3 regions of the Tumebacillus lipolyticus genome follow, and region 3 is predicted to be linked to each of the others. Evidence: riboswitches for the same ligand, from Rfam matches in the RefSeq annotation. Region 3 holds a riboswitch; each other region holds the start of a gene.
What was found. A riboswitch is a leader RNA that binds a small molecule or an ion and turns the genes downstream of it on or off. The one in region 3 is predicted to bind cyclic di-AMP.
Positions count from the first base shown of each region.

Region 1: linked by a shared signal. The riboswitch ahead of ACFSOY_RS09415 (NAD-binding protein) and the one ahead of ACFSOY_RS03110 (C40 family peptidase) in region 3 are both predicted to bind cyclic di-AMP.
Region 2: linked by a shared signal. The riboswitch ahead of ACFSOY_RS07510 (Na-translocating system protein MpsC family protein) and the one ahead of ACFSOY_RS03110 (C40 family peptidase) in region 3 are both predicted to bind cyclic di-AMP.

Region 1 covers NZ_JBHUIO010000005.1:898,680-904,384, reverse strand. The annotation lists gene prmC (peptide chain release factor N(5)-glutamine methyltransferase) at 1-149, shown strand, start outside; gene ACFSOY_RS09435 (hypothetical protein) at 156-332, shown strand; gene spoIIR (stage II sporulation protein R) at 428-1,153, shown strand; gene ACFSOY_RS09425 (GNAT family N-acetyltransferase) at 1,347-1,835, shown strand; gene ACFSOY_RS09420 (L-threonylcarbamoyladenylate synthase) at 1,934-2,956, shown strand; cyclic di-AMP (ydaO/yuaA leader) riboswitch at 3,048-3,194, shown strand; gene ACFSOY_RS09415 (NAD-binding protein) at 3,203-3,625, shown strand; gene ACFSOY_RS09410 (helix-turn-helix domain-containing protein) at 3,965-5,152, shown strand; gene ACFSOY_RS09405 (hypothetical protein) at 5,152-5,280, shown strand; gene ACFSOY_RS09400 (helix-turn-helix domain-containing protein) at 5,448-5,705, shown strand, end outside.
Region 2 covers NZ_JBHUIO010000005.1:449,707-455,411, reverse strand. The annotation lists gene murA (UDP-N-acetylglucosamine 1-carboxyvinyltransferase) at 1-126, shown strand, start outside; gene ACFSOY_RS07525 (IreB family regulatory phosphoprotein) at 163-420, shown strand; gene ACFSOY_RS07520 (hypothetical protein) at 458-601, opposite strand; gene ACFSOY_RS07515 (MraY family glycosyltransferase) at 1,010-1,999, shown strand; cyclic di-AMP (ydaO/yuaA leader) riboswitch at 2,099-2,245, shown strand; gene ACFSOY_RS07510 (Na-translocating system protein MpsC family protein) at 2,490-2,858, shown strand; gene ACFSOY_RS07505 (potassium-transporting ATPase subunit F) at 3,272-3,352, shown strand; gene kdpA (potassium-transporting ATPase subunit KdpA) at 3,411-5,084, shown strand; gene kdpB (potassium-transporting ATPase subunit KdpB) at 5,110-5,705, shown strand, end outside.
Region 3 covers NZ_JBHUIO010000002.1:831,294-836,998, reverse strand. The annotation lists gene ACFSOY_RS03120 (CotS family spore coat protein) at 1-1,290, shown strand, start outside; gene ACFSOY_RS03115 (DNA alkylation repair protein) at 1,432-2,118, shown strand; gene ACFSOY_RS03110 (C40 family peptidase) at 2,184-3,044, opposite strand; cyclic di-AMP (ydaO/yuaA leader) riboswitch at 3,052-3,195, opposite strand; gene ACFSOY_RS03105 (hypothetical protein) at 3,298-3,450, opposite strand; gene ACFSOY_RS03100 (phosphoglucomutase/phosphomannomutase family protein) at 3,593-4,993, shown strand; gene ACFSOY_RS03095 (ABC transporter permease) at 5,265-5,705, shown strand, end outside.

The DNA.
Region 1 (5,705 bases), on a different contig from region 3:
GCCCAGCTTTTGTGGCGTTTGAGGTCGGCATCCATCAGGATCGGATGGTCGAACAGATGATTCGCGACAGCCTATCACAATGCCACACGGGCATCGTGCCCGACTGGCAAGGCATCGGTCGCGTGATCTGGGGCAAGCGAGGAGGTTGAGGGAAGATGGGTCGCAAGAAGGTCTGGGTGTTGGTGCTGATCTTCATCGGCATCCTGTTCTCGCTGTTCATCAATTTTGGGCAGGAATGGGTCGAAAAGGCTCCGCTGATCGGCTGGAGCGGGGCGGCCGTCTGCTATCTGATCGCGCTGTTGATCGCGCGCTCGGGCAGGCGCAGACGCTAATCTCTTATTTTTTGCTAGATTTCGCTCGCGATTGGTATAAACGGCACATCTTCTGTCCATACTCGTAGCAGAGAGCAGACGAGGGGGATGGAAAGATGATGAACCGGGTGGCCTTGATGCGAGAAGCTGTGAAGCGGATGAACAGACGCGTGGTCGTGGCGTTGATCTTCGCTGTGATGTTGGTCGGGTACGGGATGACAGCAATCCCTGTGCAGGGGCAGGTCGTTTCCAATGAGGTGTTGGCGGAAGCAGCGCTTGCACAATCGATCCCAGGGGATGCGATTCGGCTGCGCATCATCGCCAACAGCGACAAGCCGGAAGATCAGCAGCTTAAGCGCCTCGTTCGCGACGAGGTGATCCAGGTGGTCGCAGCCGTCGTGGAAGGTGCGAAGTCGCCGGAGGAAGCGCAGGCGAAGATCGCCGCCGCCCTGCCGAAGTTTCAGGAGACGGCAGAGCGCGTCATCGCCGAGAACGGCTTCTCCTATGCGGCGCAGACCGACTTCGGCCTCGTGCCGTTCCCGACGAAGATGTACGGGAGCGAAGTGTATCCGGCAGGCGACTATGAAGCGCTCCGCATCCAGATCGGGGAGGCGCAAGGGCAAAACTGGTGGTGCGTGCTGTTTCCGCCGCTCTGCTTTGTCGACATGGCCAACGGCGATGCGGTGCAGGCGCAGGATATGGAAACGGCGCCGATCGCCACCGCGATGGTGGTGGACAGCTCGGGCGACGAGCAGGAAGTCCAAGTTCGCTCCGCCTTTTGGGACGCGATCGTCGAGTGGTTCGCGAGCCTGTTTGAAAGCATCGCCAGCTGGTTTGATTGATCAGCAAGACAGCAAGGTCCGGCTCATGCATCCCCCTCGGTGCTTTGGAGCGGACAGATCGACCGAAACCCCTGTGCGGTATGACGCACAGGGGTTTTTTTATCCAGTTTTTCATCCACAAGAGGTACAGAGTCTAGCATATTTGTCGCGCCTCGCTCATAGAGTAGAGCAACGGGAGAGGGGATGAAAAAAGATGAGGTTGGCGATTCGACAGGCGGGACATGAAGATGTAGCGACGATCAAACGGCTGTTGCGGGAAGCTCTGGTCAGCGCGGAGGGCGTCGAGGAACATGTGGGTAGCTTTTTGCTGATCGAGGAGGCGGAAGCGGGAGTGATCGGCACGGTGGGCATGGAAGTGCTGGAAGGGAGATACGGGCTGTTGCGCTCGCTCGTCGTCAAGCGCGGGATGACGAGCGCGCAGATCGGGGCGGAGATGATCGCTCTGTTCATCGCCTATGTGGAGACGACCGATGTGGAAGAGCTGTATTTACTCACACAATCCACAACGGCTCCACTGTTTATCCACATCGGGTTTTCCACAATCGACAAGGAGCAGCTCCCGCAGGCTGTAGCCCAATGCCAACACTTCCTGGCGTATAGTCAGCAGGAGGCGGTGGCGATGGTCAAGAAAATTGCATCCACAAGTTATCCACACAGCGCTGTGGATAGTGTGAATAAATAAGAACAAACGTTCCGCAGTTTTCTGCGAAAATTGTTCATGTTTTTCCCTGTCGTTTTGCTATACTAAGGACACACGAAAACGAACAGGGACGGTTGAACATGGAGACGAAACGATTTGGAACGACAGAGAGTGAACTTGCGGAGGCGGCAGCATTGCTCGCGGGCGGTGATGTGGTCGGGTTTCCGACGGAGACGGTCTACGGGCTGGGGGCGAACGCGTTCGATGCGGCGGCGGTGAGCAAGATCTTTCAGGCGAAAGGCAGGCCGTCAGACAACCCGCTGATCGTCCACATCGCGAGGCGAGAAGATGTGGACAAGGTGGTGCGCGCGGTGCCGGATGCGGCGAAGCGGTGCATGGAGCGATTCTGGCCAGGGCCGCTGACGCTCGTGTTGCCGGTGAGCGATCGCGTGCCGAGCGAGGTGACGGCAGGGCTCGATACGGTCGGCGTTCGCATGCCCGACCATCTGATCGCGCTGCAGTTGATCGATGCGGCGGGCATGCCGCTGGCCGCGCCGAGCGCCAACCGATCGGGACGTCCGAGCCCGACGACAGCCGCCCATGTGCTGGAAGATCTGAGCGGGCGCATCGCGGGCGTGGTCGATGGCGGAGCGGCAGGCGTGGGCGTCGAATCGACGGTGCTCGACCTGTCCGGCCCGGTGCCGATGATCTTGCGCCCGGGCGGCGTGACCCGCGAGATGCTCGCAGAGGTGCTCGGCGAGGTGCAGATCGACCCGGTGCTTGCCAGCGGCGTCGGCACGCCGAAGTCGCCCGGGGTGAAATATACGCACTATGCGCCGCGCGGGGAGATGTGGCTGGTCGCAGGAGAGCGCGATCAAGAGGTGATCGCCGAGCGCGTCGAGCAGGCGAAGCGAGCGGGGCATCGCGTCGGTGTGCTGACCACCGAGGAGCGAGCGAACGAGTATCCGGGAGCGATCGTCATCGCCTGCGGTCGCCGCCGCGAGCTTGCGACGGTGGCCGCTGGGCTGTACGATGCGATCCGCCAGTTCGACCATGAGCATGCGGATGTGATCTATGCTGAGGTGTTCCCCGAGAGCGGAGTGGGGCTTGCGATCATGAACCGATTGCGCAAAGCGGCGAGCCATCGAGTTATTCACACATAATGCCATTTTTTTGCGGAGAGGAAGCCGAACGTTGGGCGTCTCTCCGCTTCAACATTTTGCGGTGAATCATGTATAATAGAGGTGTGACAACCGATTATGAAGGCTGAGTTCCGGTGAACGCCGGAAGCGGAGGACCCAATTTTTCTGGGGTGAATTCTGCTGCAGCAGAAAGGGTGAACTTGAACTCTCTTGCCACCCTAACCCGACAGCTAACTTCGTAAGCCATGCGAGAAGAGGGTGAAAAGTATGAACCGTTGTCTGATCGTCACGATGGACGAGTCGGCCGTTCCGTTCGTCCAAACGCTGCACACCATGGGTGTAGAATGCGCCTATCTGGATTTCTGTGCACAAACGACCTTATTTTTACGCGAGCAGAGCGTGATCGCGCCGGTGATCAAAGTCGGGCCGCACAAGCATGATGTGGTCAACCATGAAGGGATTCGCCAGTTCGATACGGCGGTCGTCTTCGAGGGGGCTTGGCTGGAGAGCGCACTGATCGTGCAAGCGCTGAAGCAAGCTGGCGTGAGCAAGGTGGTCGTCGTCGCGCAGAATCAAAGTTTCATGCGCGCCTATCGCGCCCTTGGGGCCGACCGAGTTGTCGGCGTGCGCCGTTGGAATCGCGATTCGTTTCGCGTGCTGAACGGGGAATCCAAGCAGCGCGGGGCGTAAGTTGAACGTCGCCCTGAACGTACCTTGACAAGACCTGAGCGCAGTGAGCTCAGGTCTTTTTGAAATGGCTGAGCAGGTACATCAGCAACACGCCGAGTCGGTAACAGAGTCGCACGCGGTCCTTCCCGCTGTGGCTCTTTTTTATGTCAGATCGATCGTGCCAGTGCCGAGGGCGCAGGTGCCGGATCATGCAATGGCTGGAAAAGAATAATTTTTTACTATTAAAATCGACAAAAAACTTGATGTACAAACTACTAATACCCAACTATACTTATACTAGTTATTATTTCTGACATTTTGTTAACCTTCGAACATATAGTTCAAACAGGGGGGCATTCCATGTCAACGGTTGAGTACGTGCCAATCTCGACGCTCTCCAAGATACCGTTAGGGAGACGCATCGCCGAACTGATGGAAGAGTTGGGGGAGGGGTTGAGCATCCGCTCGTTTGCGGAGCGGATCGGGATGAATCGGGAGTCGCTGCGACTGATGCTCTTGGGGGAAAGGCGCATCGCACCTTCCGAGCTGGAGCAGATTGCGAACGGGTTGGGCATCTCCGCAAGCCGCTTGAAGCAGGAGGATCTCCTTGCGAAAGAACAAGAGCTGATCGCGCTGGTCATGGGGAAGCGAAGGACGAAAGTGATGCTTACGCGCGCGCGTTCGATCGCCGCCGAAGTGGTTCAGCTTGCGATGGGGAAGACGGAGCGAGGGCTGGCGCTGAACAATCTGGGCAAGGTGCAATTCCTGCAGGAGCAGTATGAGGAAGCACATCGAACGTGGCTGTCCGCGTTTGAGTATGCGAAGAGCGTCGAAGCCGAATATGGTGACAAGCAGCTGTTGCACCTGGTGACGATCAACATGATGCAGTCGCACACGATTCGCAAGGAGTATAGCAACTTTGAAGAGCTGCTCGAATTTGTGGAAGCGGCGTACGCGCAGGACCCGAACAAGCTGGGCATCACCTACTATGTGCGAATGAAGATGGAAGAGGAACGCGGGAATCTGGAACAGGCGAAAAAGTATGCCTACCGTTCGCTGGAAGAGTTTGAGCGGACGAAGGATGGCAAGCAGATCGGCACCGCGCTGATCAACGTCGCACACTATGAATACTTCCTGCGGAATTACAAGACGGCGATTCGAGCGCTGACCGCTGCGATCAACATCGCCCAACCGTTCGAAGACACCCTGATCTTGGCAGTCAAGGAGTATGTGAAGTCGCTGATGCAAGTGCGCGACTACCCGAACGCGATAAAAATGGTGGACAAATATGCAGAGCTGGCAAAAGAATATCCGGAGTACAGGGCAAAAATGCAGATCATGTACACAGTTGCGAAGGATGATCCTTCTTTTGCAGAATCGGTCCTCAACGATACTGGCTTGAGCATGAAGGTCAGGCATTATGCGAGCAAGTGTTTGATGGAATATCATTATTTGAAAGGTGACGCTGTAACTTCGATGAAGTTCTACGAAATGAAGCGCATCTTTTCAAATACAAAAAGTGAGTATTTATACGAGGAGGAATTTTGATGAAAAAATGGATCGCATCCGCCCTGTTGCTGGTCGCGGTGATGGGTTTGGTGATCGGCAGCACAGCAGGTAGCGAAAATGCGCAGACGAAGCCGCCAGAACCGGTAGGACTTAGCGCCATCAAGTGATAAAGACAGCCCTCGTCGATTCGGGACGAGGGTTTTTTATGTCAGATCACCTGCGTGACATATGCATACGATTCGCTCTGACAATCCAATTCTTTTTAAAATGTTACAAAAAGAAACTCTTCTATTATTCTATTTACAATGGAGGTTGGAAACTGGAGGAGGATCTTATGAAATCCCTAGGTCAACGCATCAAATATTTGCGCATGCAAAAAGGGATCACGCAGATTGAAGTGGCGCAAGGACTTTGCACTCCGAGCATGATCTCGCAGATTGAGAGCGATCGCGCACGGCCATCGTACAAAATTTTGTATGCGATCGCCGAGCGGCTCGACGTATCGTTAGATCATCTGCTCGAAGATGTTGCGCTCCATCTGGAGTACACGAGCAAATTTAAGATGGCGAAGAGCATGGTGCGAGCACGAGAG
Region 2 (5,705 bases), on a different contig from region 3:
AGCCTCGTCGCAGAAGGCACGTCCACCGTGGAAGGATTGCAATATTTGGACCGCGGGTATGAGAACCCGGTCGAGAAGCTAGTTTCCTTAGGTGCGCAGATCGAGCGCGTCACATCGGGTGCGTAGAGTAAAGTCTTGACCAAGAACAGGAGGGGCCTTACCATGTCCAACCTCGACAAGACCATGATTTTCCGACCTGATCAAGAATCGGAACTGCTGAACGAAATCATCGAAAAAGTGGTGCCTGCTCTGCGCGAGCAAGGCTATGATGCGGCGCGTCAATTGGCAGGCTTTATCGTCACGGGGGAGAGCAACTACATCACCTCGGCGAACAACGCGCGCACGACCATGGCGAAGATGGACCGCCTGCTGGCCGTTGAGCAGATCCTAAACGACTATTTTGCCCTCAAAGGGCTGTAAGCAAAAAGCGTTCCTCCACCGTGAGGAACGCTTTTTGTTAGTCTTTCTTTCGCAAAAAGTTGGGCAGGCTCTGGCGAGCCTCAGCTTTCACGCGGACAAAGGCGATGCGATTGGACAGGCGTCCCAGCAGAAACACCACCGGGATGACGATGAGGTGGAACAACAGAATTCCGCTGATCATCGATCAACTACCTCCTACTCTTCTACTTGCTAGATTGTATGAGCGAGGCGGATCGAGTAGAACAGCAGATTCTGCCAGACAGAAAGCGGGACATCGGCACGAATCTTTTAGCATGTTGAAATCGCTGTAACGTTTTCCAATTTCAGATCGTCTTATCTATTGAGAATCGAAGAGAATGTGGACGAAATGTTGAAAAATGACGAAATTCGTCTCTTTGCGTTTCTTTTTACCCGATAGTAACTTCCGTTATTGCAGAGTTCTCTGGTATAATGAGTACGTTTTAAGGAGCGCCTGTACATTGGCGCTCCTTTCATAGCGAGCGTATCTAATTTCTCAGGAAATAAAAGTGGATTTTTGCGCACACTACCTTCACCAAGATTGTGGCGCAGAGGGAGGCTTACGAACAAAATGCAATCCCCACAAATGCTGACGCTGACTTTGATCGTCTCGTTTGCGCTCGTGTACTTTATGGTGCCTTATCTGCGCAAGCTGGCGTTGAAGACAGGGTTTGTAGACATGCCGAACCCTCGGAAACTGCACAAGGAACCGATTCCGGTGCTCGGCGGTGCGGCGATCTATTTTGGATTTATCATCTCCACATTATTAATTCAACTGTTCTTCGGAGAAGTGGACGACACGTTTTATGGAATCGCGCTGGGCGGCTTGCTTCTGTTTGCGGTCGGTGTGCTCGACGATTATTACAAGACCCGCGGCAAAGACTTTCCGGCGTGGCCGAAACTGTTGACACATATTGCGGCAGCTTTAATCTTGGTCGGATTTGATGTAAAGGTGGAAGCGATCACCATTCCGTGGATCGATCTGCCCTACTATTCTTTTGCTGACCACGGCATGGAATGGATCTCGATCGCTGCGACCGTGCTCTGGGTCGTCGCGCTGACGAACATGCTCAACTTCTTGGACGGCGTGGACGGTCTGGCAGCAGGGATCTCCTCGATCTCGGCGATCACCTTGCTCTTCATCGCGATCCTTTCGGGCAATGGTCCGGTCGCTTTCTATGCGGTGGCGCTGATCGGCGTATCGCTTGCCTTCTTGAAACACAACTTTCACCCGGCTCGGATCTTCATGGGCGATTCGGGGGCGACCTTCCTCGGCTTTGCGCTGGCCGCTCTGGCGGTCGACGGCGCGTTCAAGTCGGCGACGTTCGTCTCGCTGATCGTGCCGGTGCTCGCGCTCGGCGTTCCGATCTTCGACACGATGTTCGTGCTGTTCAGACGGATCAAAGAGCGTCGACCGCTGCATCAGGCTGACAAATCGCACACGCACCACACGCTGATGCGCAGCGGCATGAACCAAGTGCAGACCGTATCGGTCATGTATTTGCTCGGCATCTGTTTCTCGCTTGCCTCGATCGTCGTGCTGCTCGTCAACTACAGATAATGCGTACGGATCGCTCCTTCCTCAGTTTCAGGGAAGGAGCTTTTTTTACAAAAATAGGTCTTGCCAAAGTGCTCGGAGGGCAGTATATTTGATTCAACAACTGAAACATGGCCTAATCTTGGACTTACTTTCAAGAGCGGAGGACCCGATCTTCTGGGGTTAATCTCGCAGTGCGCGAGAGGGATGAGGAACTTCCTTGCCATCCTACCCGTCAGCTAACTTCGTCGGCTAATGCAGGGAGGGTCAGAAGACCTTCTAGTTGGAACGGTCTTTTTGTGTTTCCTTGAAACAGAAGACACCGTTTTAACTGGAGTCTTTCATAAGTTGGTCTCACAGGGAGACATGACGCAAAGCGAGCATTCGCGTGGCGATTTGTAGACCGGTGTAGATTTTGACCTTTGTATTTTCTAACTTACAGGTTGAGATCAGCACCGGTTTTGTTGTGCCATTCTTTGTGCGATTCTCACCGAAAAAGGGGATTGAAGATCAAATGGCACCGAATGCGAAGAACAAGATGGAGTCTGATATCAGCGAGGCGTACATCAAGCTGCAGCGAGAGATCTTAGGCCGGGGACCGCAAGAGACCAAGACCTATATCATTCGCGACATGGTGATCGTTCGGCTGAAAGGGGTGCTGACCCATGAGGAGAAGCATCTCGTCAAGTCGGATCGTGGCAAGCGGCTGGTCAAAGAGATGCGGCAGATTTTGCGGGAGAACTACAGCGAAGAGTCGGAAGCGATCATCTCCAGAATCACAGAATGTCAGGTGATCTCCAGCCATAGCGACATCTCCACGCGAATTGGAGAGCAGGTCGAGATGTACATTTTAGATTGCGATCTGGAAAAAAAGCTGAAATAGCAGATCTGGGCGGGCGTACGGACCCCGAGATCGACGAGGTAGCAGAAGTCTTTTTCACTACAGGGAGACAGAATGCAGGGGAACTGCTGAGCGGTTGCCAGGCGTTACGTAGACCGGTGCAGACTTTGACGAGCGAAACATGGTTCTGATCATTCGAACCTGTTTCAGGCGTTGAAGGGGCACCGGTCTTTTTGTTTCTTGCCGGAGAACCGGCGTGCGAGCCAGCGCGGTTCGGACGACCGGTTCTCCGCAAGCGGCAAGAACGGATGAAGCGACACAAGTCCAAGAACGGATGGAGGAGGAACGTGCATGCTCGATGCGCTGATGATCGGAAGCATAGTGACACTTACGCTGTTGATGTTGTGGTTGCTCCGCTTTGCAAGCAAGGTGAGCGAGGAAGGGAGTGAGGGAAGATGATGTGGTTGTTGGGCGGCATCGTGATTGCCCTGATCTGCTATCTGATCTTCGCCTTGGTACGGCCGGAAAAATTTTGATCGATATCAATAACCTTGATCAACATTTCGGAAAGATTGTGGAGGGATTCTTGTGACGATCGATTTGTTAGCTATCATTTTGACACTGCTCGCTGCACTGTTGCTGGCACGCCCGGTCGGCCGCTACGTTGCCAGCGCCTTCGATACGGAAAAGCGGAGCGGGATCGACAAGCTGTTTGCTCCGATCGAGCGCACCTTGTTTGCGATCGGCGGTGTGCGGATGGAGAACCAGACGTGGAAGCAGTATGCGGGTGCAGTCGTGCTGCTGAACACCGTGATGATCGTGCTGGTCTATCTGGTGTTTCGCTTCCAAGGGTCACTGCCGCTCAACCCCAGTCAGATCGGCAGCATGGAGCCGACGTTAGCTTTTAACACGGCGATCTCGTTCATGACCAACACCAACCTGCAACATTACAGCGGGGAGAGCGGCCTGTCTTATCTGTCCCAGCTGATCGGCATCATCTTCATGATGTTCACCGCGCCGGCGACCGCGCTCGCTGTGGTGATCGCCTGCATGCGCGGGCTTGCCGGAAAGCCGCTCGGCAACTTTTTCGTCGATCTGGTGCGCAGCATCGTCCGCATTCTCTTGCCGATCTCCATCGTGGCCGCGCTGCTCTTCCTCTTGCTCGGCGTTCCGCAGACATTGGAGCAGCCGGTGACCGCGCACACGCTCAGCGGTACTGAACAGCAGATCGCGCGCGGCCCGGTCGCCTCGCTGCTCTCGATCAAAGAGCTCGGCAACAACGGCGGCGGACACTTTGGGGCCAACTCGGCACACCCGTTTGAAAATCCGGGAGCGCTCAGCAACACGATCCAAATGCTATTGATGCTGCTGCTCCCCACCGCGCTTCCGTTCACCTATGGTCGGATGGTGGGCAACCCGAAACAGGGGCGGGTGCTGTTTGTCTCGATGGCGATGATCTTCGTGCTGTTTCTCGGCGTGTCACTGGCCAATGAGTATGCGGGCAACCCCGTTTTGAGCGGGCTTGGCCTGGCCCAAGATCATGGGAGCATGGAGGGCAAGGAGGTTCGCCTGGGGGTGGCGCAATCTGCGCTGTACTCGGTCGTCACCACCGCCTCGGAGACGGGCGGGGTCAACACGATGCACGATACGCTCACACCGCTCAGCGGGATGATCGCGCTGTCGAACATGTTGCTCAACACGGTGTTCGGCGGTGTGGGGGCGGGGATGCTCAACGTGCTGATGTATGCGATGATCGCCGTCTTTCTCTCCGGGCTGATGGTCGGGCGCACCCCCGAGTTTTTGGGCAAGAAGATCGAAGGCAGAGAGATGAAGCTGATCGCGCTCACCCTGTTGATCCATCCGCTGCTGATCCTCGGAGCCAGCGCGCTCGCCTTTTACACGCCGCTCGGTCAGGAGGCGATCTCCAACGGGGGCCACCACGGGATCACGCAGGTGCTCTACGAATACACCTCATCGGCGGCGAACAACGGATCAGGATTTGAAGGGCTTGCTGACAACACGCCGTTTTGGAACATCACGACCGGGATCGTCATGTATGTCGCGCGCTTCTTCTCGATGGTGACGCTCTTGGCGGTCGTCGGATCGCTTGCGACAAAGCGCCCCGTTCCGGAGACGGCCGGCACTTTCCGCACCGACAACGCGCTGTTCGGGGGCATTTGGCTGGGAACGACGTTTATCGTCGGCGCCTTGACGTTCTTCCCCGTGCTGGTGCTCGGGCCGATCGCCGAGTTTTTGACGCTGAGGTAACGGGGATATGTGGAGGAGGAGAGACATGATGAGCACAAAACGATCGATGATCACGAGCAACATCGCCCTTCAGGCGGCCAAAGAGTCGGTGATCAAGCTCGACCCGCGCGCGATGATCCGCAATCCGATCATGTTTGTGGTGGAAGTAGGCTTTTTGATCACCCTGTTGTTAAGCTTTGTTCCCGACGCGTTTGGAGGCGCGATGCCGCGCTGGTTTAATCTGACCGTCGCGCTGATTCTGCTGTTCACCCTACTGTTCGCCAACTTTGCGGAAGCGCTCGCCGAGGGGCGTGGCAAAGCGCAAGCAGACTCGCTCAAACAGACGAAAAAAGATGTGCCCGCCAGAAAGATCGCTGCGGACGGAAGCGCTCAGATGATCGCGGCGAATGAACTGCGCAGAGGGGACATCGTGCAGGTGCTCCAAGGCGAGCTGATCCCGGGCGACGGCGAGGTGATCGCAGGGCTTGCGACCGTCGATGAGTCGGCGATCACCGGCGAGTCCGCTCCGGTGATCAAAGAGGCGGGCGGCGACTTCGCTTCGGTGACCGGGGGCACTCGCGTCGTCTCCGATGAGATCACGGTGCGCATCGAAAGCGATCCTGGCGAATCGTTTCTCGACCG
Region 3 (5,705 bases):
GCCGATCCGGACGTTTTGCGCGAGTGGGATCTGGAGGTCGAGAAGGTCAGGCAGGTTCGAGGCGTGTTGAGAATCAAGACGGCGGTCGGAACGCGTGCGCTGAAGAAGGTGAACGTCGCCGAAGGTCGAGTGCGCTTTGTGCAACAGGTGATCGATCATCTGGCGAACAAAGGCTTTCACGATGCGCCGCGCTTTATTCGCACAAAGTACGGCGATCCCTATGTGGTGCATTCGACGGGGATCTACTACCTGACCGATTGGAGGCCGGGCAAGGAAGCAGATCTGAAAAAGACGAAGAACATCTTCTTGGCGGCAGAGACGATGGCTAAGCTGCACAACGCGGGCATCGGGTTTGCAGGGGGCGGATTTGGGCAGGAAACCCGCGAGGATTTCTCCGCGCAGTGGGGGAAGTTCCGGGCGAAGCTCAGCAGCTATGATGCGAATCTGGAAGAGCTTCGGGAACAGACAGGGATGGATGATTCCTATCGCCAGCACCGCGAGGAACTGGTGAAGATGATCGACCATGCTTCGGAGCAGCTGGCGCGTTCTCCCTACCCGCAGATCATCGAATGGGCGCGAGAAAACAGGACGATCTGCCACGGTTCCTTTTCGCGGCAAAACTTGATCGTGGAGAAAGAGCGGATGGCGGTCGTCGATTTTGATCACTGTCATTTTGGCCACCCGCTGCACGACCTCGGCGCTCTGCTCACCCGTTATATGCCGCGATTTAAGTGGGAAGCGTCGATCGGGTTCTCCATTCTCGACGTCTACAGAGCGGTGCGGGAGATCAGCGCGGAGGAGATGACGGTGCTCGCCGCCTACCTTTCCTTTCCCAAGCGCACGCTAGAGGTGGTCGAAGCGTACTTTGAGCGCAAGCGGGATTGGGATGCTGAGCGCTTTTCCAGCAGATTCCGCAAACAGTTAGCGCTCGATGAGGGCAGGGAGATGTTCGTACAGGATCTGATCGCCCGCTACGGGCTGAACTTGTCCGCCCCGTCCTTCGCCCCCCATTTGGAAGGGCTGGAATCGTATGACGATCTGGAAGCGATGGAGTCCTCGTCGGTGGAAAGCCGTGCGGATGGGTGGGAGGCGCCAGAAGCGCATGCGGTCGATCTGTCCGAAAGCGCTTCGATACACGAGCGGGAAGAATCGTCTGAGGTTCGGCTGGCCAGCCATGAAAAAGGGCTGGAGGAACGGCGCACGGACAGTCGCTCCGTTCTGCCAGATGCTGCTCCACGAATCAAGCCGCGCCGCAAGCAGAAGCCGGGACCATGGCGTCCGGGGCGATAAGCGAACTAACGCTGCCAGAGCTGCCGTTCAGGAGGGGCAGCTCTTTTGCTGTTCTTTGGCAGTCAGGGAACAGGCGATGCGTAGGCTGGATGAAGGTGATCGTATATAATGAGAGGAACTGACCGAGAGGGTGGTGATCTGATGGAGCTGGCAGAAGTGCTTGCCAAACTGGAAGCGATGGGGACGGAACAGAACCGAAAAGTGTATGGGCGACATGGGATCGGCGTCAACATGTTCGGTGTGTCCTTTGCGGAGATGAAGAAGTTGGCCAAGGAGATCAAAAAAGATCAGCGGTTGACTGAGCAGCTGTGGGAGACGGGAAATTGGGAGGCGCGAGTGGTTGCGACGATGATCGCCGATCCGAAGCTGATCGAGGAAGCGCAGCTTCACACCTGGGTGGAGTGCCTGACCGACCACACGCTGACCGATGTGCTGACGAGCAATCTGGCGAGCAAGACCCCATTTGCCCAAGCGTTGATGGTAGCGTGGATTCGCTCAGAAGAGGAATGGGTGGGCAGGGCAGGCTGGCAGATGCTCACGCAGCTCGCGCTCGGAAAGGAGCCGCTGCCGGACGAGTTTTTTGAACCCTTTCTCGAAAAGATCGGGACAGGCATCCATCAGAGCAAAAACCGGATCAAAGAGGCGATGAACACGGCGCTGATCGCCATCGGGTCGCGCAACGATCTGCTGGAGGCGAAAGCGCTACAACTTGCGGCGGCGATTGGGAAAGTGAAGGTCGATCATGGGGAGACCGCCTGTAAAACACCAGATGCGACCGCCTATATCAATAAGATGAAGCAGAGAAAGCTGGCCAAAGCGAAAGCGTGACCTGCCGAAAAGAGATGAAAAAGACACCACAGCTGCGGTGTCTTTTTCATCTCTGGGTACAAGTGCTAGAAAGTTCGCTTCGCTCCGATGTAGCGGGAGCCCCAATAATAGGGGTCGTTGATGTTGGCGATGCTGACACCGCGGGAACTGGCGGCAGATATAAACTCTCCGTTGCCGAGGTAGATCCCCACATGGCCGACGACGCCAGGCTGACTGAGCGAGAAGAAGACGAGATCTCCCGCTTTCAGATTGCTTTTGGCGACCGACTGACCCACCGTGTACTGGTCGCGGGAAACGCGCGGCAAGGAAAGGCCGTTTTTCGCAAACACATACTGCGTGAAGCCAGAGCAATCGAATCCGCTCGGCGTCATGCCCCCCCAGAGGTATGGCACGCCAAGATAGGATTTTGCCGATTGGATGATCTTCTCGCTCGGCGGTACATAGGTGGGTGCAAGCGCTTGGTGAGCCCGTCCATCTGTCGCGATGATCGCCGAGAGCGACGGTGCGTGCCAACTGACGTTCGCATCCAGAGCTTCTGTGGCGAAGCGGATCGGCACGAACGTGCGATCAGACTTCAAGACCGGCTTCGTATCCATCCACTCTGCCTGTCCGTTGATCAAGATCCGCGCGTCCCCAGTCTTTAGCTGGACGGTGTCGTTTCCTTTCGACAGCGTGACAGAAACTTGCGTGCCTTCCTGCTTCCAGTCGACTTTGTAGCCCATCGACTCGGTCAAAAATCGGATCGGCACCTGCATCCGGCTCGATCCGTCCACAAACGGTTTCGCGTCTGGGAACGAGATCAGCTTGTCGTTCAGCTGGACTTTGTAGATCGAAGAATCGGCAGCCTCTGCATCACCTTGTACTTGACAAAAAATTCCGACCATCGCAATTGCGCTGATGGCCAACTTTGTGCCCCACGATTTCATTTTATTGCATTGCCTCCTCAAGCGCCTCCGAGGTTAGTTGACGGGTTCGGGAAGAGGATTTCCCTTGTTCCAAGTTGAAGAACATTCACCCCAAAGTAAAGCGTCCCCCGTACTTGTCCTGACTTTCGACAAGATTCGGCATATTTGCATTTCATGCTAACATGGGGCAGATGCAGGAACAAGACGGGAATGGCTGGAAAAGGGCATCGCTTGCGCAAAAACACCACCCGGACAGGTCGGGTGGTGTCGCAGATCAGGCGCCGACAAACATGGCGACCATGATCAAAAAGAGCAGGAGCAACAAGAAGACATCGAGCACGTTCGGGAAGAACAGCGCTCGGAGAAACACGATCGCGATCGCGCCGCCAAGCAGGATCTTGACGGTGCGCAAGAGCAGGAAGTACATCGGTCAGTCCCCCGTTTCCAAATCCTTTCCTTGACAGTGTATGTGCTCCTGCCCGCCCGATGTGCGCAGTCCGTGACGAATGCCCAGGGTTCTGCATACGCTACAAGACACTGACAACAAGGTTGCAGGGGGGACAGCCCGCATGGACATTCAATTTGGAACGGAAGGTTGGCGCGGACAGATCGCCGACACCTTTACGACCGGCAATCTGAGACTGGTTTGCCAAGCGATCGCCGACGAACTGCACGCGAAACAGGTGCAGGAAAGCGGGGTGGTCGTCGGATATGATACTCGTTTTCTCTCCGATGTTTTTGCGCGGGAATGCGCACAAGTTTTAGCTGCGAACAGCATCCCTGTCTATCTGTTCGACTCGGTCACGCCGACACCGCTGCTCTCGTTCGCGGTTCGTCATCTCGGCGCGGCCGGCGGTCTGATGATCACCGCCAGCCACAATCCGGCCGTATGGAATGGCGTGAAATGGAAAGGGCCGCATGCCGGCCCGGCCAACGAGGAAGAGATCGCGCAGATCGCCGCACGCCTCGGCAAGACGGCTGCGAAGAGCATCCCGTTTGACAGTGCGAAGCGGTTGGGAATGATCGAGCTGATCAACCTCGATCAGCCGTATTTTGATCAACTGCTTCGCTTTCTCTCCCCGACGCTCGATCGAGAGCTGCGGCTGCACGTTGTCGTCGATGCGATGCACGGTGCGGCGGGCGCCTATTTTAGCCGCGCGCTGGAGGCGCTCGGCTGTCAGGTCACACAGGTTCGATCAGATCCAGATCCTACGTTTGGCGGCGTCAACCCGGAGCCGATCCCCAAAAATCTTGGCGTGCTGATGGAAAAAGTGCTGGAGGTTGGGGCAGATCTCGGCCTCGCCACCGACGGGGATGGCGATCGGCTCGGGGCGGTCGATGCGCAAGGCAATTATGTGTCGCCACAGATCTTGTTCGCCCTGCTCACGCTGCATCTGCTGCGCGACCGCAAATGGTCGGGGTCGGTGGTCAAAACGTTTTCCACCACTTGGCTGATCGACCGAATCGCCGATCTGTACGAGGTACAGATGCATGAAGTGCCGATCGGATTTAAACACATCTGCGGCCTGATGCAGGCGGAAGATGTGCTGATCGGCGGCGAGGAAAGCGGTGGCATCGGCATCCCGCTGCACATGCCGGAGCGGGACGGGATTTTTTCTGGGATGCTGTTGATCGAGCATCTGCTGCTCTCCGGCCAGCAGTTGTCAGATGCGATCGATCAGCTGATGTTTCTCGCCGGATATCACGCGTATGACCGCATCGACCTGCCGCTCGCCCAAGCGAAAAAGGAGTCGCTCTTCCGATCGCTCGTCCAGCAGCCGATCACGTTTGCCGGCGATCAGATCGAAGAGGTGCAGACGCTCGACGGCGTCAAATACAAGCTTTCGGACGGCAGATGGATCCTGTTCCGGGCGAGCGGGACAGAGCCGCTGTTGCGCATCTATGCGGAAGCGCGAGAATCGGAGGATGTGAGCCGGCTGATCGCAGCGGCAAAGCGCTTGGTCGACTAGCAGTTTTTAAGGCGCGACTCCCTCGCGACAGAACATCCAACAGGGGCATTTGCTCCCCTCTTGGATGTTTTTGGCTTTCATGCCCATACTACGTAGAGAAGAGCGAACGAGCGGAGGGAGCAGAATGTTCGGTGCGGCTGAGATTTTTTTCAATTTGATCTGGTTCGCGTTGTTGCTGCTTGGTACAATAATTACGGTATTCATCTTGCGAAAACACGACCCGTTTGACGATGGGCCTTCTGTCGATGATGAGCCGGGAGAGGTGTAGCCGATGTGGCAACGCATTCGGTGGGCTTGGCGCAACCTGTGGCGCAAACCGCTGAGGAGCTCGCTTCTGCTCACCTCGACAGCGATCACTTCGGCGATCCTGTTCCTGAGCTACTTCTTCCTGATGTCTGTGCAGCAGAGCCTGACCGCAAGCGAAGCGCGATTTGGCGCCGACGTGATGGTCGTGCCAAAAAACTATGGCAAAGTGGCGGAGCAGTTGATGATCTCCGGTGAGGTGAGCCCGTTTTATATGCCCGCCTCTGTGCTGGACAAGCTGCGGGAGATTCCGGAGATCGAGCAGATGGCACCGCAACTCTTTTTGGAGACGTTTTCTGGCACCTGCTGTCAGGTGGAAGGGGAATTTCCGGTGATCGCCTTCGATCCGAACCGCGATTTTACGCTGCGCGGATTTCTCAGCGGAACTGGCAGGGAGCTGACGAAGGAG